Regions from separate parts of the Halobacillus sp. HZG1 genome, predicted to be linked through region 2. Evidence: riboswitches for the same ligand, from Rfam matches in the RefSeq annotation. Region 2 holds a riboswitch; the other holds the start of a gene.

Region 1 (9,961 bases), on a different contig from region 2:
TGATTTTTTTTGCAAGTATAACAAGTTCTGCGACACATGTGCTTTTAGGTCATGTGGAATGGAGTCATACGCTCTGGTTTATTCCAGGAGCTTATGTAGGTGGAACGCTTGGGGCATGGGTGAATCGACGACTTGATGGACAAGTGGTGGAAAGATTCCTGAGAGTGCTGCTCGTATTGATTGGCATTCGTTTAATTTGGCAAGGTTTAGGGTGAGGAGACTGATGATGAAGGAAAAATTATACTTTTACTATACAAGCGATCTGCACAGTCACTTTGAAAATTGGCCACAAATCGTCGGGTACTTTAATGAACAGAAGAGGAAACATGAAAAAAAGGGCGAAGAATGCTGGCTTTTTGATAATGGCGACCATGTTGATCGTTTCCATCCTATTGCAGAAGGTTTGATGGGAAAAGGCAATGTTGAACTGTTGAATGACGCTGGATATGATGTGGCAACGATCGGAAATAATGAGGGCATCACTTTAGCAAGTGAAGATCTTCATTCCTTATACGATCATGCGAATTTTCGTGTCGTTTGTGCCAATTTGGATTGTAAGAGCTCCTCTTCACCTGCCTGGTTAAAACCCTATCACATTCTGGAGTCCAAATATGGGACGAAAATCGGAGTATTAGGTTTGACCGCCCCGTTTCAAGCGTTTTACCGACAGCTGGGATGGGATGTGCTTTCTCCTTTTGAAATTTTGGATGGGATTATTGAAGAGTTGAGAAACCAAACGGATATCATAATCTTATTATCACACCTTGGGATAAATGAAGACGAAGAAATTGCGAGGCGTTATTCGGACATCGATATTATCATCGGCGGGCACACTCACCACCTTTTCAAGAACGGGGAGTATATTGAGGGCGCTTTGTTGACTGCAGCAGGTAAACACGGGACGCATCTCGGTGAAGTCTCTGTGGAATGGAACATCGACACTCGCCATCTGGAAAAGAAAGAGGCGTATGCTATACCAACGGAGCAGTTGAAAAAAGATGATGGAGTAACAAAGAAAGTGAAAGAGATTCGTTCTAAGGCCGTTCATGAACTGGGAACTCCCGTGGCATATCTCCGTGAACCGCTGCACATTGCATGGTTTCAGGACACCCCTCTTATGAACCGCTTAACTGAGCAATTACGCTTATGGACATCGGCGGATATAGCGATGTTAAATGCGGGGGTGCTTTTAGATCATTTATCTGCTGGAGAAATTACTTATGAAGATATTCATCGTATTTGTCCCCACCCGATGAATCCCTGCCTTGTGGAATTGAAAGGGGATGAGCTTCTGGAAGTGATTCGAGCGGCTCATACGAAAGAACTGACAGAAATAAGGCTGAAAGGCTTTGGGTTCAGGGGCGAAGTAATCGGGAAGATGGTTTTTGCGGGAATTGACATAGAAATAGCGATAGATGATGATGGAGGTGAACATGTAAAGCGTGTCACCTTTGAAGGGGAACCAATTGATTATGAGCGAACCTATCAATTTGCTACAGCGGACACATTTACATTTGGCCGGTTCTTTCCTGAAATCGCCTATGCTAAGTCAAAAAAATACTTTATGCCTGAACTATTGCGTGATCTTTTGTCTGAAGCACTTAAATCATAACACTGAGAGCTACCTTTATAGGTAGCTCTCTTACATAATGGATCGTTAGGAGCTTATTATGAGAGTCGTTGCTACAAATTCCCTAGTACCAGGTGCTGTTTTAGCTAAAACCATTTACAATGAAAATGGTCGAGCACTTCTCCAACAAGGTGTCGCTTTTACACCTAGGATGATTGACCGGTTAAGAAGCTTTGACATTACTTATGTATATATTGAAGATGGACGAACATCAGATATTATTGTTGACTCGCCTCTCGCTGAAAAGACACGAATGAAGGCCATCCATTCCATTAAGCAATCTTTTTCAAATATCCATCACTCTGTCGTATCTGAACACCGTTATGTTTTAGAGGAAACAGGCAACGAATTGCAAGAAGTTGTACGTTCTCTCATTAAAGAATTACGCAATAATGGAGAAGTCATTTCCTTGCTATCGGATGTTTTCACCCACGATGATTATATCTTCACCCATTCGTTGAATGTAACAATGTACGCGCTTGCTCTTGGAAAAGAGTTGCATCTCACTCCTCCTAAGATGGAGGCACTTGGACTTGGGGCGATTCTCCATGACGTGGGGAAAATGAATGTCCCAAGAGAGATACTCTTTAAACCAGGAAAATTGACGGTTGATGAATTCAGGCGTATTCAAACTCATACAGATGACGGGTTCAAAATCCTGCGCCAATCACCCAACATTCCTCTGCTAGCTGCTCATTGTGCTTACCAACATCATGAGAGGCTGGATGGGTCAGGGTATCCGCGTGGAATCAGGAGTGACGACATTCATCTGTTCGGAAAGATTCTGGGTATTGTGGATGTATTTGATGCTGTAACAAGTAATCGTGTATATCGCGAGGCTATGCTCCCTCATGAGGGCTTGGAAATCTTGTACTCCGGCTCTGGTTCTTTATTTGATCAACACATGGTAGAGGCGTTCAGACATTGTATTGCGGTCTATCCCAACGGAGTATCTGTTCAATTGGATGATGGACGTGAAGCGATCGTTGTAAAACAGAACCCATACTTATGTGATCGCCCGGTAATAAGGGAAATTAAAAGAGATGGAACAAGGGGGCGGGACATCGACTTGTCTAAAGAATTAAATATTATGATAGCGAATTGTCATTTGACCTCGGTAAGTTGATGCTTAAACCCTTCTTTTCTTTCATATAGATAGATGAGGAGGGTTGTTCTATGCCAAAAAAGAGTGCGACTACTGGTTCCACGATCGGAAAAAGGATTGTGCTTAGTCTGCTGTTTTTCGCCCTTTTCACAGCGTTAAGTCTATGGTTCATTAACCGAGGTGTGACACCAGCTCTCGTAGAAATTGCTGAAACAAAAGCTCAACAGCTGGCTAGGGATGCCATTAATGAAGCAGTCAGTAAAACGATTGCAGAAGATCTACAATTTAATGACCTTGTCAATATGGAAAAGGATAACCAAGGTAACATCGTTTATATGGGTTGGAACTCTGTCGTCGTCAACCGTGCACTGCGTGACACGACGATACGTGTTCAGAACTTTTTAAAGAGGATGGAGCTTGGCGAGCTTCCTATGGAGGACACTTCTCTGGAGCCAAATATTGACCCTGACCGTACACAGGAAGAGTTAGGGGAACAGCCAGCGACACTCATCGAACTCCCTATTGGGGTAGCGACAAACAATAGTTTACTTGCAAACCTCGGGCCGAAGGTTCCTGTTCAACTTAGAGTAATTGGAGACGTTCAATCTGAAGTCGATATCAAGATGACTGAGTACGGAATTAACGCTGCACTGTTTGAATTGACGATTCATTTTGAAGTAAATGTCCGTATTGTTATTCCGTTTTCTACAGAAACAACGGTGGTAACCAATAACATTCCCATTGATCAAGCTACCATTCTTGGTAAAGTTCCTAATTTTTATGGTGGTATGGGAGGAGAAGGAGATCCATCATTTTCCTATCCGATGGACCCCTTGCAATAAATGCTTGGAATTGTTAGAATTACTGAGAATTGAATATGCGTGACCTTATCAGATCGGTGAGGTAGAGGTGCAAACACCATCAGTAATCAATTGGAGCCAGACAAGCGACGATAATTGGTGGAAGGGGATGTTTGCCGAAGTGTCTTGTAGTTCGTCAAGCTATACGACGCTGGTGTATATCTGAACAAGAGATACACTGTCATGCATGCTTTTGGGTGCATGGGGCGCTACTGATCGAAATGGAGGATAATCAAATTGCCACTTACAAAGGCAATGGTAGGTTATTTTCTATCATTGTCTTTTTTTATTCCTCATTTTTATCCGCAGTAGCCTTCCAATCCCGTTACATCAAGATTTACGGAGGGGAACGATTATGGAAGGAACCATCTATTCTTTAATTCCAGCAGTATTAATGTTAATCCTTGTCCTATTGACAAGGAAAGTCATCCTATCTTTAGGAATTGGCATCATCGTAGGAGCATTCCTGATCACACAAATGGATATTGGCGGAGGATTGTCGTTAATCTGGTCAATTTTCGCAAACATCTTTGTCAGTGAAGGCGCACTGAATATGGGAAATATTTATTTGTTATCATTTCTATTCTTATTAGGAATTACGACCGCCTTCATGACAGCCTCTGGGGGAAGCAGGGCTTTTGGCCGCTGGGCTGTTGAGCGTATTCGTACGAGAAAAGGAGCGACACTCGTCCCTGCTGTGCTTGGCATCATCATTTTTATTGATGATTATTTCAATGCACTGGCCGTAGGACAAGTGGCGCGCCCTGTAACGGATCGATATAAAGTGTCACGGGCTAAATTGGCTTATTATATTGATTCCACGTCAGCTCCGATTACTGTCATATCACCGATTTCCAGTTGGGGAGCTTATATAATTGGAACAATTGGCAGTATTCTGGCTGCTAATGAAATTACGCAATACCAGGCTTTTGAAGCATTCGTGCTTATGATTCCTGCAAATTTATATGTGTTCGCGGCACTATTGCTCGTATTCCTGACGATTTACTTAAGATTGGATTTTGGTCCAATGAAAGTACACGAAAAGCGGGCCTTGGAAACGGGAGAATTGAACAATCCTGAAAAAGGGGATGTACCTGGTGATTTGAATGACGAATTCAAAGAGCATAACCATGGGAAGATCTCTCATCTAATCTGGCCGATTGTAGCACTCGTTGTCGGAACTGTGCTAACAATGATTATCACAGGAATGCGTAACACGGAAGGCAATGTGGACCTTCTCTCTATCTTTGCCAACACAAATGTGAACATCTCCTTGTTCACAGGTGGAGTTGTTTCTGTTCTGGTTGCTCTTGTGCTGTATATCAGTCAACCAAAGCCTAAATCAGGAACCCCTTTAGTGTTTGGTCAAGGCATGAAAGCAATGTTACCAGCGATTTACATCTTGGTTTTCGCCTGGATGATCGGTGATATCATCGGCCAGCTGCAAACCGGAGAATATTTAGCACAGCAGTTCACTCAAGCAGATATAAATCTTGCTTATCTGCCTTTGATTATTTTCTTACTGTCCGGTTTCATGGCATTATCTACAGGAACATCCTGGGGAACATTTGGCATTATGCTTCCAATTGCAGGGGAAATTGCAGCAGTATCCGATCCTACACTGATTCTTCCGGCACTGTCAGCAGTACTTGCGGGATCTGTGTTTGGTGACCACTGTTCACCGATATCCGATACGACGATTCTTTCCTCAACTGGGGCAGGATCGAACCACATCGCTCATGTACTCACACAGCTACCTTATGCCCTTATTGCTGCAGGAGCTGCTTCCATAGGTTATGTCATTTTAGGACTGTCCGGTGGAGTTTGGCTTCCGCTGTTGCTCACGCTAATTATAGTTACAGTTGCAGCTTTCATCATTCACAAGTTTAATCATGGTCAACCAACGGAGTAATAATAAAAAAAGTTGTTTTAATTGGAGAGCAGGGAACGGTCACCGTTTCTGCTCTCTTTTTATTTTGAGCCGATTCACTTAACCAAAGTCTCAAAAAAGACATAGTGAATATGGCTGTCGCGCCTACCCGTTGTTTGAAGATGCCTCAAAGGAATAATATGGTAGTTCATTTTGCTTAAGCCTTTTCACACACCTTCCAATTTCTGAAAATTAAAAAATTATTTTGACAAGCTGTGTGTTGCTCGTTATAATTTAAAGCAGAATAATCAGAAAAATAAAAATTGAAAAACATCTTTTAAAGATGTTTAACTCAGGGAGGTCTTTCGCATGGAAAATCGTGCACAATGGGGAACACGAGCTGGTTTCATCCTGGCAGCCGTCGGTTCAGCCATAGGTTTAGGTAACATCTGGCGTTTCCCGGCAGTAGCTTATGAAAATGGTGGTGGGGCATTTTTTATTCCTTATTTATTTGCTCTATTAACAGCGGGTATTCCGCTACTTGTTATGGAATTCACCATCGGCCATAAATTCAGAGGTTCAGCGCCACTTTCATTCTTCAGAATGAATCGTAAGACAGAATGGCTGGGCTGGTGGGCTGTACTTGTATCATTTGTTATTTCGACATATTATGCTGTCATTATTGCCTGGGCAATTTCATACAGTATCTTCGCATTCAATCTTTCATGGGGCGATGACACAGAAGGCTTTTTGTTTAGTGATTATTTGCAATTATCCGTAGATCCTGGTCAGACAGGAAGCCTTGTACCTGGTGTCCTTATTCCGCTTCTCATCGTTTGGTTGATTACACTAGGTGTCCTTTTCAAAGGAGTCAAGAAAGGGATTGAAGCAGCCAATAAAATCTTTATCCCGACATTGATTGTCCTTTTCATGATTATTGTTATCCGGGCGATTACTCTTCCGGGTGCGGCTGAAGGTCTGCAAACGTTCTTTGCTCCAGACTTTAGTGCTATTACCGATAGTTCTGTCTGGGTAGCCGCTTATGGGCAAATTTTCTTCAGTTTATCCATTGCCTTTGCCATTATGATTACGTACTCCAGCTACCTACCGAAGAAGTCGGACTTAACGAACAATGCTTTTATCGCTGGATTTGGTAACTCAAGTTTCGAATTACTTGCTGGTATCGGTGTTTTCGGGGCTTTAGGATTCATGGCTTCTCAAAGCGGTGTACCAGTGAATGAAGTAGTTAGTGGTGGAGTGGGGCTTGCGTTTGTCGTATTCCCACAAATCATAAATGAGTTTCCAGCATTGAATGGATTATTTGGTTTCTTATTCTTTGCATCATTAGTTTTAGCCGGACTATCGTCGTTAATTTCCATTTCAGAAACTTATGTAGCTGCCTTGAGTGAGAAATTTGGTATTTCAAGGAAAGCTGCTGTAGGGCTGGGTGGAGGACTTGCTGCCGTCATTTCCCTGCTTTTCGCAACGCAGGGTGGACTTTATCTCCTAGATGCGGCTGATTACTTCATTAACCAGTTCGGTGTAGCATTTGTCGGACTTGTAGAAGTCCTTGTCATAGCATGGTTCTTACGCAATCTTAATGATTTCCAGGCTCATGCTAACGGTATTTCTGATATCCATCTTGGAGGATGGTGGAAGATTTGTCTTGGTGTGATCACGCCGATCGTGCTTGGTTTTATGATGTTCGATCTATTTAAGACGAACCTTCTTAAACAATTTGATACAGCAACAGGGAACTATGAAGGGTATACAGATGGTTTCATTTTATTCGGGGGCTGGTTTGTAGCTGCGTTTGCCATTGTAGCCGGCTTCTTGATGACATTGAAACGCTGGGATTCCAAAGCCGTTGAAGAAGTTAAGAAGGAGGTAAGCTAATATGTCAGCTGGTGCAGTAACAATGATGGTTATCGGGATAGTCGTTATATGGGGTGGCCTGGCTGCCAGTATTACGAATGCCGTCAAAAAATCAAAATCATAGGAAAAGCGTCGCACAATAATGTGCGGCGCTTTTAATTTTTTTTCATCCTTTCCCACTTCCTAAGGAATGGGTAAGGATCAAAGGACCATTCATTTTTTCCATTATCTTGATACATGCCGTAATGAAGGTGGGGAGGAAACTTTCCGGATGTACCTGGAGGTCCATACCCAGAAGCCCCGACCGAACCAATCACATCACCAGGCTGTACGATGTCACCCACTTTTATATCTTCTGAGAAACTGTGTAAATGGGCGTAATAGTGGTAAATGTTATAAATATCCCGAATTCCAATCCGCCAGCCACCGAACTTGTTCCAGCCTTTCATTTCTACAACACCGTATGTTGTAGATTTAACAGGAACGCCATAGTTAGCGAAAATGTCCGTGCCTTCATGGACCCGTCTTCCTCCAAAACCCCGGGCGTCTCCCCATGTACTTCTATAACTGTAATTCGCCTGAAGGGGGAGCGGAAAGTCGCGGTTGGTAAGGTTAACGGTTTCAAATTTCTTAAATACTCTCGCTGTGTTCATAATGGTTTGTACGGTAAGGTCTCTCTTGTAATAATTCCACAAGGCAATTTTAATGTCATCCTTTGTCGTACCATAGGACTTCATGTATGTGCCTATTGAATATAAAACATCTTCATCATTTTCCAACTGAACCTTTTGATCGCCATTTCCATCTAATCCCCAACCGTCAGGGAAAAATGTTGAGGGCATTTCTCCAGCTGAACCGGTCCAAAACATCGGATCCGCTTCAATTGCAGTGACACGGCCATCTTTAGGGTCGTCGTGAACTTGTCTCTCATATTGATCGATAGCAGCCAGATACTCCCAGGGAATATCGGTGATGGCTGAGGTTTTCTTATATAATGCCATTCGCGCATCGCTCTCTTCATCTGCATGTATGAACCCGACAGAGAAAAGTACGCACATACTAAGACATACGATCATTGAACCGATGTATTTCATAAACTCACCTTCAATGTTTTGATATCTTTAGCATGAGGCAGGCATGCTTTTGTTATGAATGGAAAAATAGGGGTGAGGTCAGTTTTCCATTCCTGTTTCTTCTTCTGTATTCATATTGGGCCCAACATCCGGTTGATTAGGATTGGATTCATCGACTTTTCCTTGTGGTGACTTCTTCATTTTTTTAATAATACTGTCGATGGTATCGTTATACCCTTGATCATACACCGTGGAATTACTTAAACTCTGGATATCTCCAAAGGAAGCGGGGTTGTCAGATACATACACATGGTAGAAGCTTGGGACTAAAGAATACGCTGTCTTCTGGACCATATCCGCAGCTAACTCTCGATCTATGTCATCTGTTTTTTTGTAGGCAACGAGAACCTCATTATCCGTAACTACTGTAGCTACATCATCGAATTGATCATACCGTAGGATCATCCTGGAAATCATATCGGCCATTTCTTCACGGTTGACTTTGATTTCACGATGCTCTTCCGTATCCTGATTTAATTGATCCTTGTTAAAGCGTACATAACCGACTTGCCCATCTTTCGGACTTTCGTTATATCCATCCATGGCATTGCCATTCAATGTGTCATCATCCATCATATTTTTCGCTTGTTCTTCCTTTGTTTCCTGACATCCGGCCACCATGAGTGTAACCAGAGCTAGAAGGGTGAATACTCTCCAGATTTGTTTCAATATAGTTCCTCCTTAATGATACTGTTTATTAATATTAGATTGAGCAGTTTTGCAGGAAACATACTTTTTGCATTTGTTGTATTTCCTAAGATGTGAAAAAATGTGATACACTGAATATGGATAGAGGTGATACAAATGATTGAGCTGGCTGGGAAAACATATGATATCCTGGAGGACTATCAGGAAGGCTTTCAACAAGAAGAGGTGGAAAGTCGATTTAGTGATATCCTGAATAAATATGATTTTATCGTTGGAGATTGGGGTTATGGTCAATTACGTTTAAAAGGATTTTATGATGACCAAAATTCCAAAGCCACGTTTGATACCAAAATCAGTACGCTGGAAGATTATTTGTATGAATACTGCAATTTCGGATGTTCCTATTTTGTACTGAAAAGAATTCGTCAATAAGAAACGGCGCGCAAATGATCGCACGCCGTTTTTTTACGTTTTTAATGAGTTTCTTCAGAGGGCTTTACATTTTCGCCTGGTTCATCATGCGTAGGGTGAGCACCGTCCTCTTGACGAGGGAGATCCTGGTGTAACCCCTTGTTTTCATAGTTAAAAGCGCTGTAATAACGCTGCTCTTCTGTCCATGGTGCACTTTTATCATTCGTAACAGGCTCATATTTGTTTCTAGGTGCTCCGTAAGGCCCTTCAGGAAGTTGTTCGGGAGTCAAGTAATTACGCTGGGCTTCGACATTGGCAAAATCCGAATACTTACGTTTTTCTTTACCCATATTAAAAACCTCCTTCCTGATTATTTTTTGTCGAAGGAGGTTTTTTTATGCCCTTTCTCAAAGAAGATCAGGAAGGTAA
Region 2 (20,999 bases):
GCCCGCCCTGGCTACTTCGACCGCGCTCGTCGCGCCGGTGTCAGTGGATACTTGCTAAAAGACAGCCCTAGTGAAGAGCTTGCCACAGCCATTCGTAAAATTACCAATGGACAACGTATCTTTGATCCAGAACTCGTCGACCTGGCGTTTACCCAGCAAAATCCCTTAACAGAACGTGAGCGTGAAGTCATCCAACTGATGGCAGATGGAAAAAACACTAAAGACATCTCACAGGAGTTGTTCATCACCCCTGGAACCGTGCGTAACTACGTTTCTGTCATTTTGGAGAAATTAGAAGTCAGCAACCGTATCGAAGCTATATCAAGGTTTAAAGAAAAAGGCTGGTACAAAAAATCCCGCCGTTGATTGTTTCAGGAACTCTCTCTAGAAGGTGATACCTTGGAGGACAACTCCCTCCCCTTAGACTGTTCGTTCCAAGAAACTTACCCACACGCACACACTAACACGTCCACCTGCCTACAATTGCATTCCATAGGAACGTGAAAAAACCTCGCCGCTTAGGTGAGGTTTCTATATTTGAAGCTTGAAACGGCGGACTTGTTCGTTTAATAGGTCAGCAAAGTTTTATAGGTCTTCAGCCGGTTCTTATCTCGAAAGAGGAACCTGAAACCTTCTTAGCTCCTGGTTTTTTATTGGATGTCTCTCAGCTCTTTAAATTTAAAGAAAATAAACACAGAATACAAAGTTACTAAGATTGCACCGACCGCCATAATATGATGGATGGAAATGCCGAAAGCTAAAACCCCTGATGTTATGGCATAACTGACAGGGATGAGTCCCATAGAAGCAAGCGAAATGAGCCCCATTACCCTCCCAAGCATCTTCTCTTCAATTAAACTCTGAATCGCAGCAACGAATGGAATATTGGAACCCGATAAGGCGAACCCGAAGATTCCGAGACAAAGAATACTCATCCAAAGTTCCGTTGTGAAGCTGAGTCCTGTAAACGCCGTTCCCGCTATGACTAGAGACAAAATACCAATTTTCCCTCGGTTCTTTTTCACATTCAACACACCCACCACGATCGAACCAAGCAGCATCCCCACGGCCAAACCTGCTTCAAGAAAGCTGAAATCCATGGCTGTCCCTTCTAAAATGGTCTTCACAAATAACGGAAGCCCCATTGTCAAAGGACCGACTAAGAATAGATTCATAAAAATTGTCGTCAGAACGACAAGTGAAATCACACGGGAATTTTTCACGTATAGCAAACCTTCCTTAAAGTCATCCCAAAACCTTTTTTGTTCCTCCGACTCTCCTTTCAGTCTTGGTACACGCATAAAGAAAATGAGAGCACTCGCCACGATGAGCATGACCGCTGTTGTCGCAAACACAATTTCATAGTTTCCAAAGGCAATGATGACTCCGGCAAGCATAGGAGCAAGGATGAAGGAGGTCTGGTTGGTCATTTGAATAATGGAATTGCCTCTCGTCAAGTTATCTTTATGAATGATCGAAGGAATGACAGCACTTTCTGCTGCCCAGAAGAAAGCATCCAGAATGCCGAAGAAAAAGGCGAACGTCACAAACGTCCATAACGTAATCCCTCCAAACATAAACCAGACGACAAGACCAATCAGGAGCAGACCACGGATGAAATCTGACAAAAACATGATTTTCGTCTTATCAAAGCGATCCGCCACCGTTCCACTGATAATCATAAATACTACCCGTGGAATACTGACAGCAATATATAGAATGCCAAGCGAAGCCTCTAAACCTAATACGTTTACGACATACCAGCTCTGCGAAAAAAGGAAAAAGGAAATACCGAAGCTTGATAAAAGTGCCGCTCCCCAGAGCAGCAAAAAGTTTCGATTCTTAAATATGGATGGAATCTCTTTCGATTCTGTTTCTGATTGTTGCATCGCCATTTCATGAACTGTCATTTGAATCACACCTTCGTTTGTTATTGGTTGATTTTATTATATAAAAGGTTCATAGCTTCAGCGATGTGCCCGGGAATGAGTCTTCATCCGCCTCGAGGCTGAAATTCTCCCCGTCTATGTAAAAAGAGGTTTGCCTTTGCAAACCTCTTGGATATCAGCCACCCATGTATTGACTACGGCAGCGATTAATACAATTAAAATACGCTTGGTCATTGGATCCAAACTGTGCGGCACAATTGTTGATGCATGTTCGGTACAGATCGTGCTGGCTTTGGCCTGATGGTGGAAACGCTCCTCCCCACGAACCTCCGGGTTGGAAACCTCCGTTGTATCCAGGAGGCAGACCACCAGGACCTACCCACTGCCCAGGAGAAGACGGCTGCGGTTGCCAGCCTCCACCACCTGAACCTCCCCACGGAAACGGCTGCTGCCACTGTCCGCCCGTTCCACCACCCCACATGCCTGGGGGAAGCATTCCTCCAAAACCTCCTCCAGCACCCGGGTTAAACATCCCACCCCCACCGAACACGACCCGGTTCTGATCTCCGAAACTATAATTACTTGGATATTGATTCATTTGATCCGCCCTTTCTAAAAAAATCATACACCCTATATTAAGAACCCAACCCACAAATCGTGCCTATCCTCACCATTTCTCCTTAATGAAGAAACGCTCCCTTTAGTTGAAGACTCAGCTTCGAGACTTTTTTTGGGTAGATAGGGGCTTCGGGGAATAGCTCGCTTTCCGCGGGAGTGCGGTGAGCCTCCTCGGACTGCGTCCTGTGGAATCTCACCAAGCATTTTTTCCTCGTAGATATCCGGTTCCGGCGCCTAGCGGCTAGTGAGACTTCCCTCGCTTCTGTACGATAAGTCAACATCGAATCACTTCGTTCTTCGTGTTTCCTTTATCCCCGACAGCTCAGTCCAGTCCATACGCCGCTGATCCAGGCGCCTGCACACTTAAGGTAGGAGTCTCGCCATTCCCCTCCGCCCCTTTGCCATATAAGTATCTCGAAACCACTTCCAGGAAAGTGAAGCAACATGGATTCTTCAAGCGCATCTATAATGATAAAGCCTGTTACAGAGCGCTTTATCATTATAGATTCAGGATTTGTGAAAGACACTCATACCAGGCAAAGGGGGCCGTTTCTCACCGTTATTGTATGGCGTGGTTGGGAAGCTGCGAGACTCCCGTGTGAGAAAGGAGATCGGCGAGATCCCGCAGGGCGTAGCCCGAGGAAGCTCGCCACAAGCGAGTAGCTTCCCAGCCACCCCTGACGCTCAACCCGGGCAACGAACCCTAGATAGTCTCGAAACTGAGTCTTCCACAATCCTGCTATATAGATTAGGATAAGAACCTCAAAAATTTTGTCGAATCGTTTGTTCCCTTGTCTTACCACTTGTAAGATGGATACTTTTTTGATAGTCTTTTAACTAACTAAATATTTTCTTATTTCAAATGATTTTGAAGTAAGGATAGAGGTGCAATGACATGAGTACACTTGTCGGAGGAGAATGAGCTCCTGTGATGAAGGTGGAAAGGGGAAATTGCCGAAGCGAAAGGGATCTCATATCCCTGATGCTGGTTCTGCTGCTGAACAAGTACAGAACTGTCATATAGGAAACTATATGGAGGGCTATCTTACGCAGGAACGGTTAAAAGTTTCTACGGCAGCAACGAAGCCCTCGTTGCTGCCGTTTTTATTTTGACTGCCCTAGCCCTCACAACCTCGAACGTATTCAAAATTCTAAACAAAGGTGTGAGGTTATGAATTTCGGCCAGGTATTAACAGCAATGGTGACCCCATTTGACAGAGAAGAGAACATTGATTTTGATGCAACCCGGACGTTAGTCAACCACTTGATCGAAAATGGTTCGGACGGCCTTGTCATTGCAGGTACAACCGGTGAATCACCGACATTAACGACAGAAGAGAAAGTGAGTCTCTTCAAGTTCGTTGTCAAAGTGGTTGACGGAAGAGTTCCTGTCATTGCAGGGACCGGATCCAATAACACGAGAGCGTCCATCCATTTAACTGAAAAAGCCGAGGAAATCGGCGTCGACGCTGTCATGCTCGTGACCCCTTATTACAACAAGCCAACTCAGGAAGGTCTTTACCAGCACTTCTCTACAATTGCAAGATCCACATCACTTCCGGTGATGCTCTACAACATTCCAGGAAGAAGCGTCATCAATATGGAGCCGGATACCGTCATTCGCTTATCTCAAATCAAAAATATTGTGGCGATTAAGGAAGCTAGCGGTGACCTTGATGCAGCAACGGCAATTATTCGTGAAACATCCGATGATTTTGCCGTTTACAGTGGGGAGGACTCCAATACACTTCCATTCATCTCTATCGGAGGTACAGGAATCGTATCCGTCTCCTCCCATGTGATTGGAAATGAAATGCAGCAGATGATCCAAAGTTTTCGCGAAGGTGACTTTGCTTATGCCGCCCGCTTTCACCAAAAGCTTGTACCTGTCATGCATGCCATCTTTTCTGCCCCAAGCCCGTCCCCTGTGAAAGCAGCGCTGAATGCTAAAGGTGTAGAGGTCGGCGGGGTCCGTCTTCCGCTCCTGCCGCTTACAGAAGAAGAACAAAAGCATGTACTCGGTGAACTTGAAAAAGTACAACCAAAAGAAGCGGTAAAGGCTTCATAAGAAAAACCGCCCATCATGGGCGGTTTTTTCATTTTTTGTGGACAATCTCATCGATGATCCCGTATTCCTTCGCTTCTTCCGCACTCATAAAATAATCACGATCGGTATCTTCTGCCACCTTTTCTACAGGCTGCCCCGTGCGTTCGGCGATGATTTCATTGATATGCTGCCTTAATTTAATGATTCTTTTCGCGGAAATCTCTATATCAGCTGCCTGGCCGCGTGCTCCTCCAAGCGGCTGGTGAATCATGATTTCACTATTCGGCAGAGCATACCGCTTTCCTTTTGTCCCTGCCACCAAAAGCATCGCCCCAAAAGAAGCCGCTATTCCGGTACAGGTCGTTCGTACATTCGGCTGGATATACTGCATCGTATCCAGGATAGAAAACCCTGCAGTCGTCGACCCACCGGGGCTGTTGATATACAAGGAAATATCTTTTTCCGGGTCATCCGCTGCCAGGTATAAAAGCTGGGCGACAATGCTGTTGGCCATGTGGTCATTGATTTCTTCACTTACCATAACGATTCGGTCTTTCAAAAGCCGGGAGTAGATGTCGTAGGACCTCTCTCCTCTGCTCGTCTGTTCAATGACATAAGGAATCGTATTCATCAGATTTTCCTCCTTTTATGCTGCTAAGGAGAGATCGTTTAAAGGTGATGCTGGAAGCTGATTTCTGGAAGCTGGTTTAAGGAGGATGGGGATCTTTTCAATCAATACAGCTGGATCCTGTATGGTTAGCGTTCTAACCAAGGTTTGGTAAAGAAGATCGTCCTCTGAGCGGGTACGCATGATTTGAAGCCTTTCCACCTCTGCACACCTGCTCAGATTGTCACGCGAGCGCTTCAATAATGCCTTCACCCCTGTTTCTTTCATTTGGAGCAGTTCTGCTATTTCAGAAATCTTATAATGAAAAGCTACCTTCAAAATAAAGGTAAGCATCTGCTTCACCGTTAATTTCTCTAACAGAAGCTGAACCAATGTTTCATCGACAGTTTCTTCTTTTATTACACAATCAGCCGATGCGCTTTTCACCAAGGGTACCATTTTTTCCTTGCGCTTTTGATCTACCCAGACATGGTAGGCGATTTTCTTAAGAAGGGCTGGTTGTATATCATCCGCATCATAATGCTCATACGCCCTTGCCACCGACTCCTGGGCAAGATCTTTTCCGTCCCATCCATCGCCCGTTAAGAAATGACAATAGCGTAATAATTTCTCATAGTTCTCCTCGATATCCTCAAGCCAGAGCTTCCAATTGAGTTGACTCGTATCCAGTTCCACTTTTCACACTCCTTTCGACCTCTCACAGCTATAACGGAAAAATCCATGAAAAAGATATGGGTACTTCTACTTTTATTCTACTGTGCTCATCTAAACACCTTTGGTTAAAAAAGGTTAAGGTTATCCATTTTGGGTTAAAGGTTGGAAAAAGGAGGGATAATGTGTCCACTCGGAAGAATCAGAAAAAAGACATGGCCCGCTTCCTTTTTCTTCTCGCTGTCATCATGCTTAGTCCTTTTCTACATGAAGCATTCGGTTGGTTTGTGAGCCTTGCGATCGTTTTCCTTCTCTACTTCATCTTAATGTCCCTGATCACTTTCCTGAATCAAGAGACAAATGACCATTAAAAAAGCCTCAGGTATTAACAAACCTGAGGCTTCCCTTTTATACTTCCACTGTCCAACCATAACGATCTTCTTTTCTTCCCCGCTGAATCCCTGTGATGGTATCATAAAGCTCCTGCGAGAGGGCACCGATTTCATGGTTGTTGATGACCATCTTCTTACCGAGCCAATTCAACTCCCCGACCGGCGAAATGACGGCTGCGGTACCTGTTCCGAATGCTTCCTCAAGTTTCCCATCTTCATAGGCCTGATACAGTTCATCAATGGAAATCCTGCGTTCGGTTACAGGAATTTCCCATTTTCGTAAAAGCTCAAGAATTGACGTACGCGTAATTCCCTGAAGAATGCTTCCACTCAATGCTGGAGTCACGATTTCTCCATCAATTTTGAAAAAGATATTCATACTTCCGACTTCTTCGATGTAGCGTTTTTCCACCCCATCAAGCCAAAGGACATCGTTGTTTCCTTCCTCTACGGCTTTCGCTTGAGCCTGATAGCCAGAAGAATAGTTGCCGGCAGTTTTCGCCATACCGGTACCGCCTTTGACCGCACGTGTGAATTTGTCTTCCACGTTGATCGTTACCGGTTTGATGCCACCTGAGAAATACGGCCCGACCGGTGATAAGATCACCATCAGTTTATATGATTTGGACGGAGCCACGGCAAGGCTTGGTTCTGTCGCAATAATAAATGGTCGTATGTACAACGACGTTCCTTCAAAAGAAGGGACCCAGTCTTTTTCGAGCTGAACCAATTCTTTCAAGTAACCGAGCACTTCTTCTTCATCGACCGGTGGGATGCTCAAACGGTCACTGGATAAATTCAAGCGCTCAAAGTTTTTTTCAGGCCGGAAAAGAAGCACGCGGTTATCATCCGTGCGGTAGGCTTTCAATCCTTCAAAAACGGTCTGTCCATAATGGAAGATCATAGCTGCAGGATCGAGCGTTAGCGGTTCATAAGGTACGATTCGTGGTTCATGCCATCCTTTATCCTCTTCATAATCCATCACAAACATATGATCCGTGAAGGTTCGTCCAAAAGGAATCTTTTCACTTTCTGGTTTGGTTTTTTTATGGGTTGCTTCGACGATGTTCAATGACATTTTCATGACTCCTTTTCTTTGGTGGTCTTCGAATATTAGTATCCATTCTACGCCCATCCTCTTCTTTTTTAAAGGGCCTTTGACGGAATGATCAAAAATTTTTTACCACACTGCCGCTTTCTTGTAGTAAAATGCGCGGACCACTCATCTTTTGCTATACTATGAAAAGGTAAAATACGGAAAGGTGGTGTCCCTATTGTTCAAATTGCTGTTAATTGAAGATGACCATACGCTTTTTCATGAAATGGTCGAGCGTTTGTCTCAGTGGTCCTATGATGTTCATGGTATCCCTGATTTCAGCCGGGTGATGGATGTATTTACGCATGTAGATCCCCATCTTGTCATCATCGACATTCAGCTCCCGAAGTTTGACGGTTTCCACTGGTGCCGGATGATCCGGGAACATTCCAACGTCCCCATCATCTTCCTTTCTTCCAGGGATCACCCGACAGACATGGTGATGTCGATGAACCTGGGTGCGGACGACTTCATACAAAAGCCGTTCCACTTTGATGTGCTGGTCGCAAAAATACAGGCGATTCTACGTCGGGTTTATAACTACAACACCGATCAGAATGAATTGAAAACGTGGCTTGGTGCCACCATAGATTATGAACGGAACCGCATCTCGAATGATGGCGGCACGGTTGACCTCACAAAAAATGAAATGCTCATCTTAAAACAGCTGATTGAGAAAAAAAGCAAAATTGTCAGCCGTGAAGAAATCATCCAGCGTTTGTGGGAAGACGAACGATTTGTCAGTGACAACACGCTTACTGTCAACGTCAATCGCCTGCGTAAAAAGCTTGCAGATCTCGGTCTTGGTGATGCCATTGAGACGAAGGTCGGCCAAGGGTATGTGGCGAGGGATGATTCATGATCCGAAAATTCCTGATCGAACGAATCAGCTGGATTCTTCTCATCGTCACCCTTCAACTGCTCGCCCTGTTCGTTGCGTTCGTTGATCAGACCGTACCGCTCTCTTCCATGCTCTACTACATATTGTTATCAGGACTTCTGGTCGTTCTTTTCCTTTTCATCCGCTACCGTAAAGAAACTCGATTTTATACTGAAATCGAGGAGCGGGACAATGACCTCGATTTGACGACATTCCCTGAAGCTGATAGCCCTTTCGAAGCGGTCATCGAGACAAATGTACGTGATCAAATGGAACAGTTGAAGCAGGAATCATCCCGTAACCAGAGTTTACTCGAACAGGAAAAGGACGAGCTTTTATCATGGATCCATGAAGTGAAAACACCGATGACGGCGATGCGGTTGATCATCGATCGCATCGACGATTTCAAACTGAAGTCCCAGCTGACTTTTGAATGGATGCGTATCCACCTGCTCCTTGATCAGCAGCTGCATCAGAAACGGATCCCTTTTATCGAAAACGACCTTTATATTGAAGAAGTGGAGCTTGAACCACTGTTGTTTAATGAAATTAAATCGCTCCGGTCATGGTGTATGCAAAAAGGGATCGGCTTTGAAATTGATCTTCAAGCGGAAACGGTGCTGACGGATGCGAAATGGCTCGCATTCATATGCAGACAACTGATGACGAATGCGATTAAATACAGCGAGGAATCGGAAATTACCATCTCAAGTACAGAAGAAGTCGGGCGCGTGAAGCTTATCATTCAGGATGAGGGGCGCGGTATCGATCCGAGGGATCTCTCACGCATCTTTGAAAAAGGGTTCACTTCAACGACAGCCCACCAGGATCAAGCGGCGACTGGTATGGGGCTCTATCTGACGGACCAGATCAGGAAAGCGTTGAAGATCGACATTGATGTGCAATCCGAACTCGGAAGAGGAACAACATTCATCCTCCTGTTCCCGGAACCGAATGAATTTACGAAGCTCAGAAGCATGTGACAAAACTGTCACATGCTTCCGTCATTTTGTTAGATGAATCGAAGGAAAAAAATTTCGAGTGGTTCTACAATAAAGTCATAGCATGAAGGGGGTAACGAAATGAGTTTACTAGTCGCACGAAAGATTCATAAAAGTTACGGAAACAAATTTATGAAACAACATGTCTTGGAGGGTATTGATCTTTCCATCCAACGCGGGGAGTTCGTCACGATCATGGGCGCATCGGGATCAGGGAAAACAACGCTCCTTAACGTTTTATCCTCCATTGACCGCGTCAGTCACGGAACAATTTCCATAGATGGACAGGAGATCACAGGGCAAAAGGATAAGAAACTCGCTGAATTCCGAAAACATCATCTCGGCTTTATTTTTCAAGAGTACAATCTGTTGGATACTCTTACGGTCAAAGAGAACATCCTTCTGCCTCTATCGATTTCCAAAGTGTCCAAAAAGGAGGCGCAGGCGAAATTTGAGGCGGTAGCGAAGGAACTGGGCATTGAAGACATCCAGAATAAATACCCGAATGAAATCTCAGGTGGGCAGAAGCAGCGGACCTCGGCTGCACGGGCCTTCATCCATGAACCAAGCATCATCTTCGCTGATGAGCCGACGGGAGCACTCGATTCCAAGTCGGCCTCCGACCTTTTAGATAAACTGAGTGAAATGAATGTGAAGCGTCAAGCAACGATCGCGATGGTCACCCACGACCCTGTCGCCGCCAGCTACAGCAGCCGTGTCATTTTTATCAGAGACGGACAGATCTATACGCAGCTCAATAAAGGCGACCAGACGAGACAGACGTTCCTGAAGGACATTATGAAGACCCAGGGCGTCCTCGGCGGTGTTCAATATGACCATTAATCAACTGATTTTCCGCAACTTGAAAAAGAACCTGAAAAACTATTATCTCTATGTATTTGCACTCATATTCAGTGTCGCGTTGTACTTTTCATTCGTCACCTTACAGTATGACCCCTCCATGAGTCAGGATGGATCGGTCAAAGGTGAAGCGGCAGTCAGAGTCGCCTCTATTCTGCTGATTGCGATCGTGGCTATCTTTCTACTGTATGCCAATGCGTTGTTCATTAAACGAAGAAGTCAGGAAATCGGCTTGTTCCAGCTGATCGGCATGACGAAAAACCGCATCGCCCGTATTTTAGGCATCGAGAACTTGATCATATATTTCGGATCGCTGGCCGTCGGGATTTTTATCGGTTTTGCCATATCCAAATTGATCCTGATGAGTTTCTTTCGTGTCGTCGGTGTGAATGAAATCGCTGAGCTCAATTTTTCCACCCAGGCCTTTTTCCAGACGCTGATCGTTTTTGCCGGAATCTATCTCGTCATCATGGCGACGAACTATCTGTTCATTCACAGACAATCGATCCTTTCTCTTTTCCGTGTAACTTCAAGCGCACAAGGAAAAGTGAAAAAGCTGTCGGTCTGGGAACATCTAATGGGCATACTCGGCATCGGGTTGATTGCATCCGGGTATTATCTATCCTCCCAGCTGTTCGAGGGAAGCATTACAACGATCAACGGATTTTACCTGGCGATGCTTTATATTCTAGGGTCCGTCATCATAGGAACGTATTTTTTGTATAAAGGATCGGTCCGCTTCGTCTCCAATTTGATACGAAAAAATAAAAACGGCTACTTGAACATCAACGAAGTCCTGTCCTTGTCGTCCGTCATGTTCCGGATGAAGTCAAACGCCTTTTTGCTCACAGTAATTACGACGGTGTCCGCACTAGCAATCAGTTTACTTTCGCTTATGTATATCTCCTACTATTCGGCAGAGAAACTGGCTGAGACGACCGTGCCGGATGATTTTTCCATCATTGAACCTGAAAAGGCGGATGCCTTTATGGACCGTCTGGAAGGAGAAGGGATTGCCTACACAGAAAAACCAATTCCCGTATACGAAGCAGAATTCAACGTCAAAGACATCCTCGATGCAAATTTGGAAGAGTTGAACTTCAACACCGAACAGACGACCTTCTCCGTCATCAGTGAAGTCCATACAGACGGAATCGAACTCGATGAAGGGGAAATGAAACTCACCGGTTACACGGATTTGATGCAGTCCTTTATCTCTCTTCATGATGAAGGAAATGTACAAATCTTATTGGACGGAAACTGGCGCGAACTGGAATATCGAGGGCTCGAAGAAGAATACTTGCTCTCTTCCTATTACGTTGCAGGCGGCCTTCCAATCGGAGTCGTTGATGAGGCATTATTTGAAGAGCTGAGTCAGAACTACAACCCTGAAATCCAGACAAAATCCACGCTCTATACAGGAGTGAACCTCGAAGATTCCAGTAAACAAGAAGAGGCTTACGAAATATTTGCTGATATGGGGCTGGATGAAGGAAGAGAAAATGGCTCTCAGTGGCATAGTGCGATGTCGCAGAAACAAAACATGGGGCTCGTCATGTTCATCGTCGGCTTCCTCGGGCTCACCTTCCTGATTACATCCGGTTGTGTGCTTTACTTCAAACAGATGGATGAAGGCGAAGACGAAAAGGGCAGCTATACGATTTTAAGAAAACTCGGATTTACCCGTGGCGACCTTTTACGAGGAATTCAAGGGAAACAGTTATTTAACTTCGGTATCCCTTTATTGATTGGACTCTTGCACAGCTACTTTGCCGTCAAGTCGGGCTGGTTCTTTTTCGGGACCGAATTATGGACACCGATGCTGATTGTCATGGGGCTTTACACCGCTTTCTATTCCATTTTCGGAATGCTGTCTGTGCTTTATTACAAAAAAATCATTAAAGAGGCGCTCTGATGAGTGCCTCTTTTCTATTCCGAAGAATGTTCTGGTATAGTAAAAAGACGAGGTGAAAACTATGGACGCAAAAACCATTTTTGAGACAGTGAAAAAACACAAGCCCTCTGTTCTTGGACACGAACAGTTCCGTAAGTTCGCTGTCCTTTTACCAATTATCGAAAAAAACAATGAGCTTCATGTCGTATTCGAAGTGCGTTCCCATCAGCTGAGAAGACAACCGGGGGAGATTTGTTTTCCAGGTGGAAAAATTGACCCCGAGGACCCTTCTGCAGAAGAAGCGGCAATCCGTGAAACGGAAGAAGAATTAGGCGTGAAATCAGGGCAGTTCACAGAAGTCCATCCGCTCGACTACCTGATTTCACCTTTCGGTATGATCGTCTACACATTTGCAGGATATTTGAATGTGAGCGAAGGTGACCTTGTCCGTAACCCTGATGAAGTCCGTGAAGTGTTTACCGTGCCGCTTTCCTTTTTCATGGAAAATGGGCCGCGCATTCACTACGTCCACTTCGAAGCACAGCCGGAAGCGAATTTCCCATTCGATTTGATTCCCGGCGGAGAAGAATACAACTGGCGGACGCGTCAGCTTGAGGAATACTTTTATATATACGGTGATAAAGTGATTTGGGGGATGACAGCAAGAATCCTTTCCCATTTCGTGGATATTCTGAAAAAATAAATCCTTCAGCCTGTTTATCTACAGAAAAACAGGCAGTAAAAAAAAGCTCTGCGTCATGACGCAGAGCTTTTTCATTACCGGAAATCTTCATCATTCATTTTAATGAAACCTATAACCGTTCCCATGGTCTTCCCTTTGAAGTTGTCAGGTACCGACTCCCCTTTAGGGTTCGCATAATACAGCGCGTCTTTCTCCTCACTATAGCCAAAGCCTAAAGCGGTCAGGGATGTTTCCAATTCCTGAGGGATCTCCTCCATGCCTGTCTGATTTTTATAATAATCTGTCGGATAAATCCAAACATCTACATCATCTGCTCCTGTATGGACGACAAACAAATCATGCTCATAACGTGAAATCCACTGATTTTTCGAGAAAAGAGCAACTCCTGTACCTTCAAGTCCCGATATGCCCGATAAATTAATTCCAAAAATGGCATTAATCATCGTGCGCATCTCCTCTCCGGTCATTCTCCCATTATAGGTCTCCCAGTATAAGTCCATCACCTCTACCTTTGCCATATCAATGATCGCTTCGTCACTGACTTGCTCCTCCAGCGCTTCTCTTACTCTTTGAAGCACGTCATCAGAGTAGGTACTTGTCTGTTTTCCAACACCCAGTTCAGAAACCGCTTCAAGGTCAATGCCGAACACACCATCGACGATCGCACGGATTTCACTCGGTCTCACTTTTTTGTTGTTACGATCTAAGTATAAATCCATAGCCTCGACTTTACTCAATGATTGAATCTTAACTAAAGCATCCGAAAAAGGAAGCGGTCCTTCTGCCTTTTTACGAAGCTGTTTATAAAGGCCGTTTGTGACCTCTTCTGAATACTTCAAATCCTCCGCCTGCTTCAGCTCGTGCTTCCAGCTTTTCGCCTCTACCCCTCCTGGTCCAACAGTACAAGCCCCTAAGATGAAAAGAGACAATACTGTCATCATGGTCATCGATTTCTTCTTCTTTTTCTTCAACCACTTGAACATTGTGTACCCTCCATGACTGTTTTGCTGCGGGTTCTCAATGTAGACGCCGGGGATGTGACAGGATTCTGGAAAAGCTTCGTCTACGCTGCTCTTATCTATTTTTACTATAATGTTATTGTCGAATAAAGGAAAGCGATAACTTAATCTTTTACAAACTTTTCAAAATTCTCAATGAGAAAGGGACCACTAAGGGAAGGTGTCACTCTATGTTATTCGTTTCCACATGGCGTACATTTGGCGGTTGTTGGAGCCGATTATAAGTTTATCGCTCCATCACAGAGGGGGTACACTAGACAAAAAAGGAGGCGATTGAATGGAATCCTGCGTCATCGTCTGGTTCCGTAACGATTTACGCGTGCACGACCACCGCCCATTGTTACGCGCCTCTGCCCAAGGACTTCCGGTTCTCGCTGTTTACGTATTTGATCAAACCTTATACCGAAAGCTTCCCTATGGATTTCCGAAAACCGGTAGACACCGTGCTCAATTCATCAGGGAAAGTGTGGCAGACTTGCGGCGGAACTTAATTCAATTAGGTGTGCCCCTCCTCGTGAGGCATGGCGCTCCTGAAGAAGTTTTCACATCCATATCAAAGAGTTTCAATATACAACAGGTGTTCCTCCATGAAGAGATCGGCAGTGAAGAAATTTCCGTTGAGCGAGAAGTCCGTGAACGACTTCCGCATACCACCTTTACCGTTGACCACGGCCATAACCTCTATCCACCAAAAGACCTGCCCTTTAACACCAGCGAACTCCCAGACACCTTTTCACAATTTCGTAAGGTTTTAGAAAAAAGTGGTGTACCAGGTCTTACAGAAATATCCATACCGGCATCTGTGCGTGGTGTAACTTTGCCTTCGGATTTTCCTGAAGGGGAGATTCCTACTTTGCGGGAGCTTGGTTTAGGGGAGTTGGACCGGCCTCCTCGTTACCCTGGAGGATCGTCTAAAGCCAAAGAACGTCTGCTTCATTATATTTTCAATGCCGACCGGCTGAGGGTCTACAAGAAGACGAGGAATGGGATGCTGAGGGAAGATGACTCCTCTAAATTTTCCCCCTACCTTGCGAACGGATGTCTGTCCCCAAAGGTCGTCCTTGACCAGATTCGCACCTATGAAAAGAAATACGGAAAAAATGAGTCCACGTACATGCTTTACTTTGAACTGTTATGGCGTGATTACTTTCATCTGGTGCACCGTAAATATGGCGATCAAATTTTCCATGCTGCGGGGATTAAAAAAGCACGTATTCCCTGGCATGACGACCAAGAGCTTCTGGTCCGCTGGATGGATGGCACGACTGGGTACCCACTCGTCGACGCCGCTATGAGAGAACTGAAGAAAACAGGATTTATGTCCAACCGCGCAAGGCAGAACGCCGCCAGCTTTTTCACAAAAAATCTCGGATTGGATTGGCGCATCGGGGCGGCGTGGTTTGAATCGCAACTGGTGGATTATGATGTTGCCAGCAACTACGGAAACTGGCTTTATATCGCAGGAGTAGGAAATGATGCTGTGCCTTTCCGAGCGTTCAATGTAGAAAAGCAGTCCCTCGACTACGATTCAGATGGTTCCTATTTGCACCACTGGGTGCCTGAATTAAGGGAGCTTTCAGCACCATGGATCCATCAGCCTAGAGAGATGGGGATGATTGAACAGGAACAGTACGGAGTTATTCTGGGAGAAGACTATCCGCTGCCCGTTGTAGATTTGTACGAATCCATGAAAAAAAGAAAACAAGAATTTGCCCAAGCACAAAAAAACTCCCGTTAATCCGGGAGTTTTTTTCTATTTGCGGCGTTGTTTTCGAATGAGAAAGAAGACCAGACCTAAGACGATGATTGCTGCAACCGCTGCAATGATGATATTTTTCACATTCGGCACAACCATCTCCACCATCATGTTCGTTTCTCCGGCTGCCCGGATGTCCCATTGCAAAACGTCGCCATCCACACGATCCGCATTATGTGACTTCGGTTTTATAGGAAGGTCAAGGGTGAACGTAAGATCCAACTGATCGGCCACGAGTGACTGCATGCCTCCGATGACACCTGAATTGGACAGGTCAAGCGCTGCCTCTACTTTATAGGTCTTAGTGAAAATCCCGCCTTCTGTCGTCATTTCAACAGGAACATCGCCGATTGCAGGCGAAACACCTGCTTCTTTCATACCAGTGGACACAGGCAGTACTTCCATCTCCTGTACATCCTCAAAGTGCTTTTTGGCCCGAAAACCAGTGAAGCCATTCTTCTTATAGGATTCCACTTCGTAACCTTTTGACTCAAGCTCCTCAGTAACGGAATCCATCATATTTTCAGCACGGTCTCCGAAGCGACTCAACGTTTCTTCTTCGACGCCTGCCGTAATCGTATGTTCGCCGCTTCCATCTTTATCGATCTTCAATTTCAGATCCCCTTCCACGCACGCCGTTAGAAAAGTGAGCAAAAGGATCACGGCTAAAACATGTCCTGTTTTCCTCAAGGTGGACGCCTCCTTCATCTGAATGATATGTAAGCAAACGTTCTTTCATTGGTAAATTCCAAATGCAGCTATACGTTCCTGCCTTTTATTGATATATTCTCTGTTGAATGGAGATATCCTCAAAATGGGGGAATATCTGAACTGGTATGACTGGTCTGCCTTCATTTTACCATGATATAGAAAGTATCACCTGCATGTTTACAACCCTGGTGGAAAAGATAAACGCAGGAGGGATCATCATGAACGATTTAACTATTGAGGAATTCAATCAGCGCTTGCAACAATGGCAGGGAGAAGACATACGCATACAGAAACACGAACTACGTGATGAAGATACCATCACCATGAACCTTGATCATATCTCATATGAGACCCACACACGCCGGCTGGACGATTACACCCCCATGCATGCCCTATACTTACATGGCCAAGGTCAAACAGAAACCGATGCGCAAAGCGCCCAGCCGCTACCATCCGCCTATTATGAAATTCCCCTGGAGGATTCGACTCGATACCAGTATTTGAACGACCGCTTCACTTTGGAAACCTCACGAGGGACTTACACCATTGAAAAAGAATAAAGCAAAAGGACGTCTTTTAGTAGAGGCGTCCTTTTTTCAGGTCGTTCTTTGTATTCTAAAATTTAAACCCGATCACCACTAAGTCAACGGCATCTACGCCAGAGCCGTTTTCTGCTTCCGCTTTAATTCCAAGGCCGATCCCCGGAACATTATAGGTACGGTTGAACCTTTCTCCCGGATAAACCGTAATCTGATCGAGGGTCAAAAAACTGACCTGATTGACTTTCATAAGTAACTTGAACGTGACGGCTCCCTCTGAGACCACCCGGTTTCCTCCAGCCACCCGGATCGTATAAAAAGGGCTGACATCGATGCCCGCCGGATATTCTTCCGTCAAATCGACCGTTTGTCCTTCCTCGACGACCTGCCCGCCTGGTTCTGTGACGAAAAGAAGACGGTTTCCTGAAGTGATTCTGTGGGACATCCTCATTCCTCCCCCATTTACTCATGGTATATCCTATGTGAGCCAACTAGAAAGCGGAAGGTCTAAGAAACATATTTCAACAAAACTTCCCATTTTCCAAATGGAGGAAATGAACTTCCAGCACCGAATGGTATAAAAGGAGACACCTCACAGATCACGTTCACGACTCCCAAAAACTTTTTAAAGGAGACAATCAATGCTTAATTTTAAGAAGTGGTTCATCGTTTTCACAGCCTTTTTTCTCTCCGTACCATCTGTCAGTTTAGCTGGGTCGATTAAGGATGGTACCTCGGGTAACCCAGGTGAATGGTATGTCGGAGAAACTCCCTCTACAATCGCTGCTAACTCACACCCCATTCTTTTTGTACACGGATTGAACAGCTCCTCAGACACTTGGTATGTGAACAATAATATGTACACAACCGCCTACCAAAACGGGTACGAAACAGCTTTCATCGACCTTAATGCTGGCAAGAGCATGTGGGATAACGGCGCCCTTTTAGCAGAAAAGGTCAAGGAGATTTATAATTACTTCGGTGAAAAAGTTGTCGTCGTCGCCCATAGTAAAGGCGGGGTGGATACCCAATCTGCCCTCGTCCATTACGGTGCCGATCCGTATATCGAACGTGTCATTACATTATCTTCCCCTCATCGGGGCTCACAACTTGCAGACCTTGCTTACAGCAGCTGGGCGGGGTGGCTTGCCGGCATCATAGGAAGTAAAAATGATGGGACCTACTCGCTCCAAACCGGCTATATGGATTATTACCGCTCCGTTACCGATAATCAGGCCAATGTGTACAATACTCCTTTTTACACATTCGGTGGCACGAAATGGGGCAGTTTCGGAAGCGCTCTCTATTGGGGTGGTCTTTATTTAAGCTCCTATGGAAGTAATGACGGCGCTGTCACTGTCCAAAGCTCCCGCCTTCCTTATGCTACTGAAATTAGTGTAGGAAGATGGGATCACACGACCATCAAAGAAGGGTCGTCCACCTTTAACCTCTTTAAAGATTATCTGAATGAAAGTATGGCCTATTCGCCTTCTATAGCAAGCTTCGAGACAGCTGCCGCCACGGAAGAAGTGGAGACTTCTGCCGGGCATTACGTTACCGGTGGGGAATATGTGGGGACACACAAGGAAAGGATTGCGGTTGAAAAAGGAGTGTCATCGGTCACTTTCGACTGGATCAGTGACCATAAAGATACCTCCTTAACACTCCAATCACCGAGTAATAAAACGTATGCCGCCTTCGATGTAACGGCAGACGATACGGAATTTTTCGACGGGGCGTATCACCATAGCATCACCCTTAAAAATCCGGAATCCGGGAAATGGACACTCGAAACAAAAGCCGACCAAAAAGAAAGCTACCTCCTGAACACAGCCTTCGAAAGTCCCGTTGATGCCATGCTAAGTAGTGAAGTGGAAGGAAACCAAATGAAGGTGAAAGCAAACAAAAAGCTGAACGTCAACACCGATATGATCATCGAGTACTATGATAAAAATGGGAAGTTGAAAGAGAAGAAGATGCAGGCCAAGAAGAATGGGAAAGACTTTAAGATTCCAAGTCTTGGGGAAGGGGTCTATAACATGACCATTGACGTGAAAGGAACCTACGATGGTACTCCTCTCGAACGCACCATCATCCAGTCCGTTTATATCGACGACAAAGGAAAACTGTACACCCCATAACCAAAAAAGACGGCCCACATATCGCGGGCCGTCTTTTTACTTTTATTGGTGTACCAGGTCATACAGATAATGGAAGTTAAAACACTTTCCCTAAATCCCATTTTTTGAGGTTGAGGGATGTTTTGCCTGATGCAGTGAATTGGATCCTGTCGTTGTTGGGTGCTGGGTAGAAGCGGGCGGTAAAGACCTGGGCGCCTCCGTTAACAAACACTTCTACAGATGATGTATCGATAAAGACGTGCATGTCCTTCAAGTCAGCAACTTCTGTCTGTCGCTTCTCAACGACACCATTGACGTAACTTTCTCGTTCCAATGTGAAAATTCTTTGCTCACGGGAATAAACGAGACGTGCAGCACCTCCGGCTTCAAGGGCGAACCAACCTTCAGAAACATCGATATCTTCAAGTTTAAGCTCTACGGCTTTACCTTTGACACCGTCCACCACAAGCGTCTCCTGGTTAATCTGAACTTCATGTTCCACCACACCACCATTACGCAATTCCTCAAGTTCCGCTACCGGTGTTTGATAGACTCGTCCATCCACGAGCTTCATCTCACGCGGAAGGGTCATATTATGGAGCCACTGATGCTTTATGGTTGGGTGCTCCTGTTCATCCTGGTCCGGCACGCTCATCCAGCCGAACATCATCCGGCGGCCGTGTTCATCTTCCGTCGTCTGCGGTGCATAAAAGTCAAAACCGTGATCCAGCTCATAAAAATCACCATGCTCATAAGCTCCATTCTGAGACTCAAACGTTCCGACCACATATCCTGCCTGATAGACGTTCTGATATTTCATCCCTTCAGGTTCCAGCCCTTGAGGTGAAAAAACAAGGACATCCCCTCCGTCCAGCTCAAACAAATCCGGGCATTCGAACATATAGCCGAACTGGGCAAGACGTCCTTCTCCCCCGCCGGCTAAGACACCCATATGGGTCCACTCACGTAAATCCTCACTTCGAAGCAGGGCAACTGCCCCTTTTAAATCTTCCGTCTGAGCGCCGACGACCATAAAGTAAGAACCATCCTGCCCCCACACTTTCGGGTCCCGGAAATGTGCCGTGTACCCTTCCGGCAGGTGTACAACCGGCCCTTTTTTATCAAAATGAATGCCGTCCTTGGACACAGCAAGGCATTGATACGACTCGCGATTGCCTTCCTCATCCTTCACATTCCCTGTGTAAAAAGCATAAAGCTCGCCATTATGCTCAATCGCAGATCCTGAATAACAGCCATTTTTCTCAAACCATTCAGAGGGCGTAAGAGCAATATCTTCATGTTTCCAGTTGACGAGATCCTCGGACGAATAATGACCCCAGTACTTTGCCCCATGACCGGTTTTGAAAGGCATCCACTGATAAAACAAATGATAGGTCCCGTTCCACTGAATCCAGCCGTTTGGATCATTCAACAAACCGACGGGTGGCATGATGTGATAGTGCAGACGATAAGGGTCCGATTTCACAAGGTTCTGGTACTTTTCCACTTCTTCAAAGGCGGACCGGCGCAATTCCTGATCTTTACTCATCACTTACTCGCCTGCCTCTTCAAGGTGTTTCATCACTTCTTCCTTTGTTGGAAGGGCCGTCATCGCACCTTTCGTCGATGCCGCGAGCGCCCCGGATACGCTTGCGAATCTCGCCATCTTCACTGCTTCCGGTAGTGTGATGGCAGCGATATCGCCTTCATACTCATTCAAGGAGTACAACATACCCGAAACAAACGCATCGCCAGCGCCTGTCGTATCGACCGCTTTCACTTTCATTGCAGGGACATGCTGTATTCCATCAGATGTGCACACATAGTTGCCTTCTCCACCCATCGTAATCAGGGTCAAAGGAATGTCGTAACCCGCAAGCTTTTCAAGCCCACGCTCAATGTCCGTTTCGCCTGTGATGAATTCCAGTTCTTCCTCCGATATTTTCAAAAGGTCTGCTTCTGAAAGCATCGACTGAATCGTCTCTCTCGCTTGTTCCTCTGAGTCCCATAGAGGGAGGCGTAAGTTCGGATCATAGGAGACGACCATCCCTTTTTCTTTCGCCAAGGAAACCGCATGGCGCGTCGCCTCTTTGACCGTCTCACCAATCATGGAGATCGAACCGAAGTGAAGCACTTTATGGGTATCGAAATCTGAAACGTCGATCTCCCCCGCTTCCAGGAACTGATCGGCACT

Evidence for each region. A riboswitch is a leader RNA that binds a small molecule or an ion and turns the genes downstream of it on or off. The one in region 2 is predicted to bind lysine.
Region 1: it holds a riboswitch for lysine, as region 2 does, so the genes downstream of both, VKA52_RS02055 (Na+/H+ antiporter NhaC family protein) here and dapA (4-hydroxy-tetrahydrodipicolinate synthase) in region 2, are expected to answer to the same signal.

The regions. Positions count from the first base shown of each region.
Region 1 is NZ_JAYLVQ010000020.1:27,952-37,912, reverse strand. It holds gene VKA52_RS02075 (sulfite exporter TauE/SafE family protein) at 1-215, shown strand, start outside; gene VKA52_RS02070 (bifunctional metallophosphatase/5'-nucleotidase) at 227-1,612, shown strand; gene VKA52_RS02065 (HD-GYP domain-containing protein) at 1,671-2,756, shown strand; gene yunB (sporulation protein YunB) at 2,807-3,577, shown strand; lysine riboswitch at 3,632-3,815, shown strand; gene VKA52_RS02055 (Na+/H+ antiporter NhaC family protein) at 3,951-5,507, shown strand; gene VKA52_RS02050 (sodium-dependent transporter) at 5,835-7,361, shown strand; gene VKA52_RS02045 (methionine/alanine import family NSS transporter small subunit) at 7,363-7,464, shown strand; gene VKA52_RS02040 (M23 family metallopeptidase) at 7,496-8,434, opposite strand; gene VKA52_RS02035 (YhcN/YlaJ family sporulation lipoprotein) at 8,513-9,142, opposite strand; gene VKA52_RS02030 (YutD family protein) at 9,278-9,553, shown strand; gene VKA52_RS02025 (cytosolic protein) at 9,595-9,882, opposite strand; gene VKA52_RS02020 (DUF3055 domain-containing protein) at 9,940-9,961, opposite strand, start outside.
Region 2 is NZ_JAYLVQ010000062.1:17,650-38,648, forward strand. It holds gene VKA52_RS10820 (response regulator transcription factor) at 1-366, shown strand, start outside; gene VKA52_RS10825 (MFS transporter) at 651-1,910, opposite strand; gene VKA52_RS10830 (hypothetical protein) at 2,065-2,487, opposite strand; lysine riboswitch at 3,380-3,558, shown strand; gene dapA (4-hydroxy-tetrahydrodipicolinate synthase) at 3,679-4,575, shown strand; gene clpP (ATP-dependent Clp endopeptidase proteolytic subunit ClpP) at 4,604-5,185, opposite strand; gene VKA52_RS10845 (sigma factor-like helix-turn-helix DNA-binding protein) at 5,201-5,857, opposite strand; gene VKA52_RS10850 (hypothetical protein) at 6,019-6,204, shown strand; gene VKA52_RS10855 (branched-chain amino acid aminotransferase) at 6,242-7,309, opposite strand; gene VKA52_RS10860 (response regulator transcription factor) at 7,500-8,183, shown strand; gene VKA52_RS10865 (sensor histidine kinase) at 8,180-9,184, shown strand; gene VKA52_RS10870 (ABC transporter ATP-binding protein) at 9,284-10,045, shown strand; gene VKA52_RS10875 (ABC transporter permease) at 10,035-11,978, shown strand; gene VKA52_RS10880 (NUDIX hydrolase) at 12,040-12,660, shown strand; gene VKA52_RS10885 (hypothetical protein) at 12,735-13,643, opposite strand; gene VKA52_RS10890 (DASH family cryptochrome) at 13,957-15,417, shown strand; gene VKA52_RS10895 (LppM family (lipo)protein) at 15,433-16,125, opposite strand; gene VKA52_RS10900 (hypothetical protein) at 16,365-16,706, shown strand; gene VKA52_RS10905 (hypothetical protein) at 16,762-17,130, opposite strand; gene VKA52_RS10910 (esterase/lipase family protein) at 17,327-18,826, shown strand; gene VKA52_RS10915 (glycoside hydrolase family 32 protein) at 18,903-20,354, opposite strand; gene VKA52_RS10920 (aminoimidazole riboside kinase) at 20,358-20,999, opposite strand, start outside.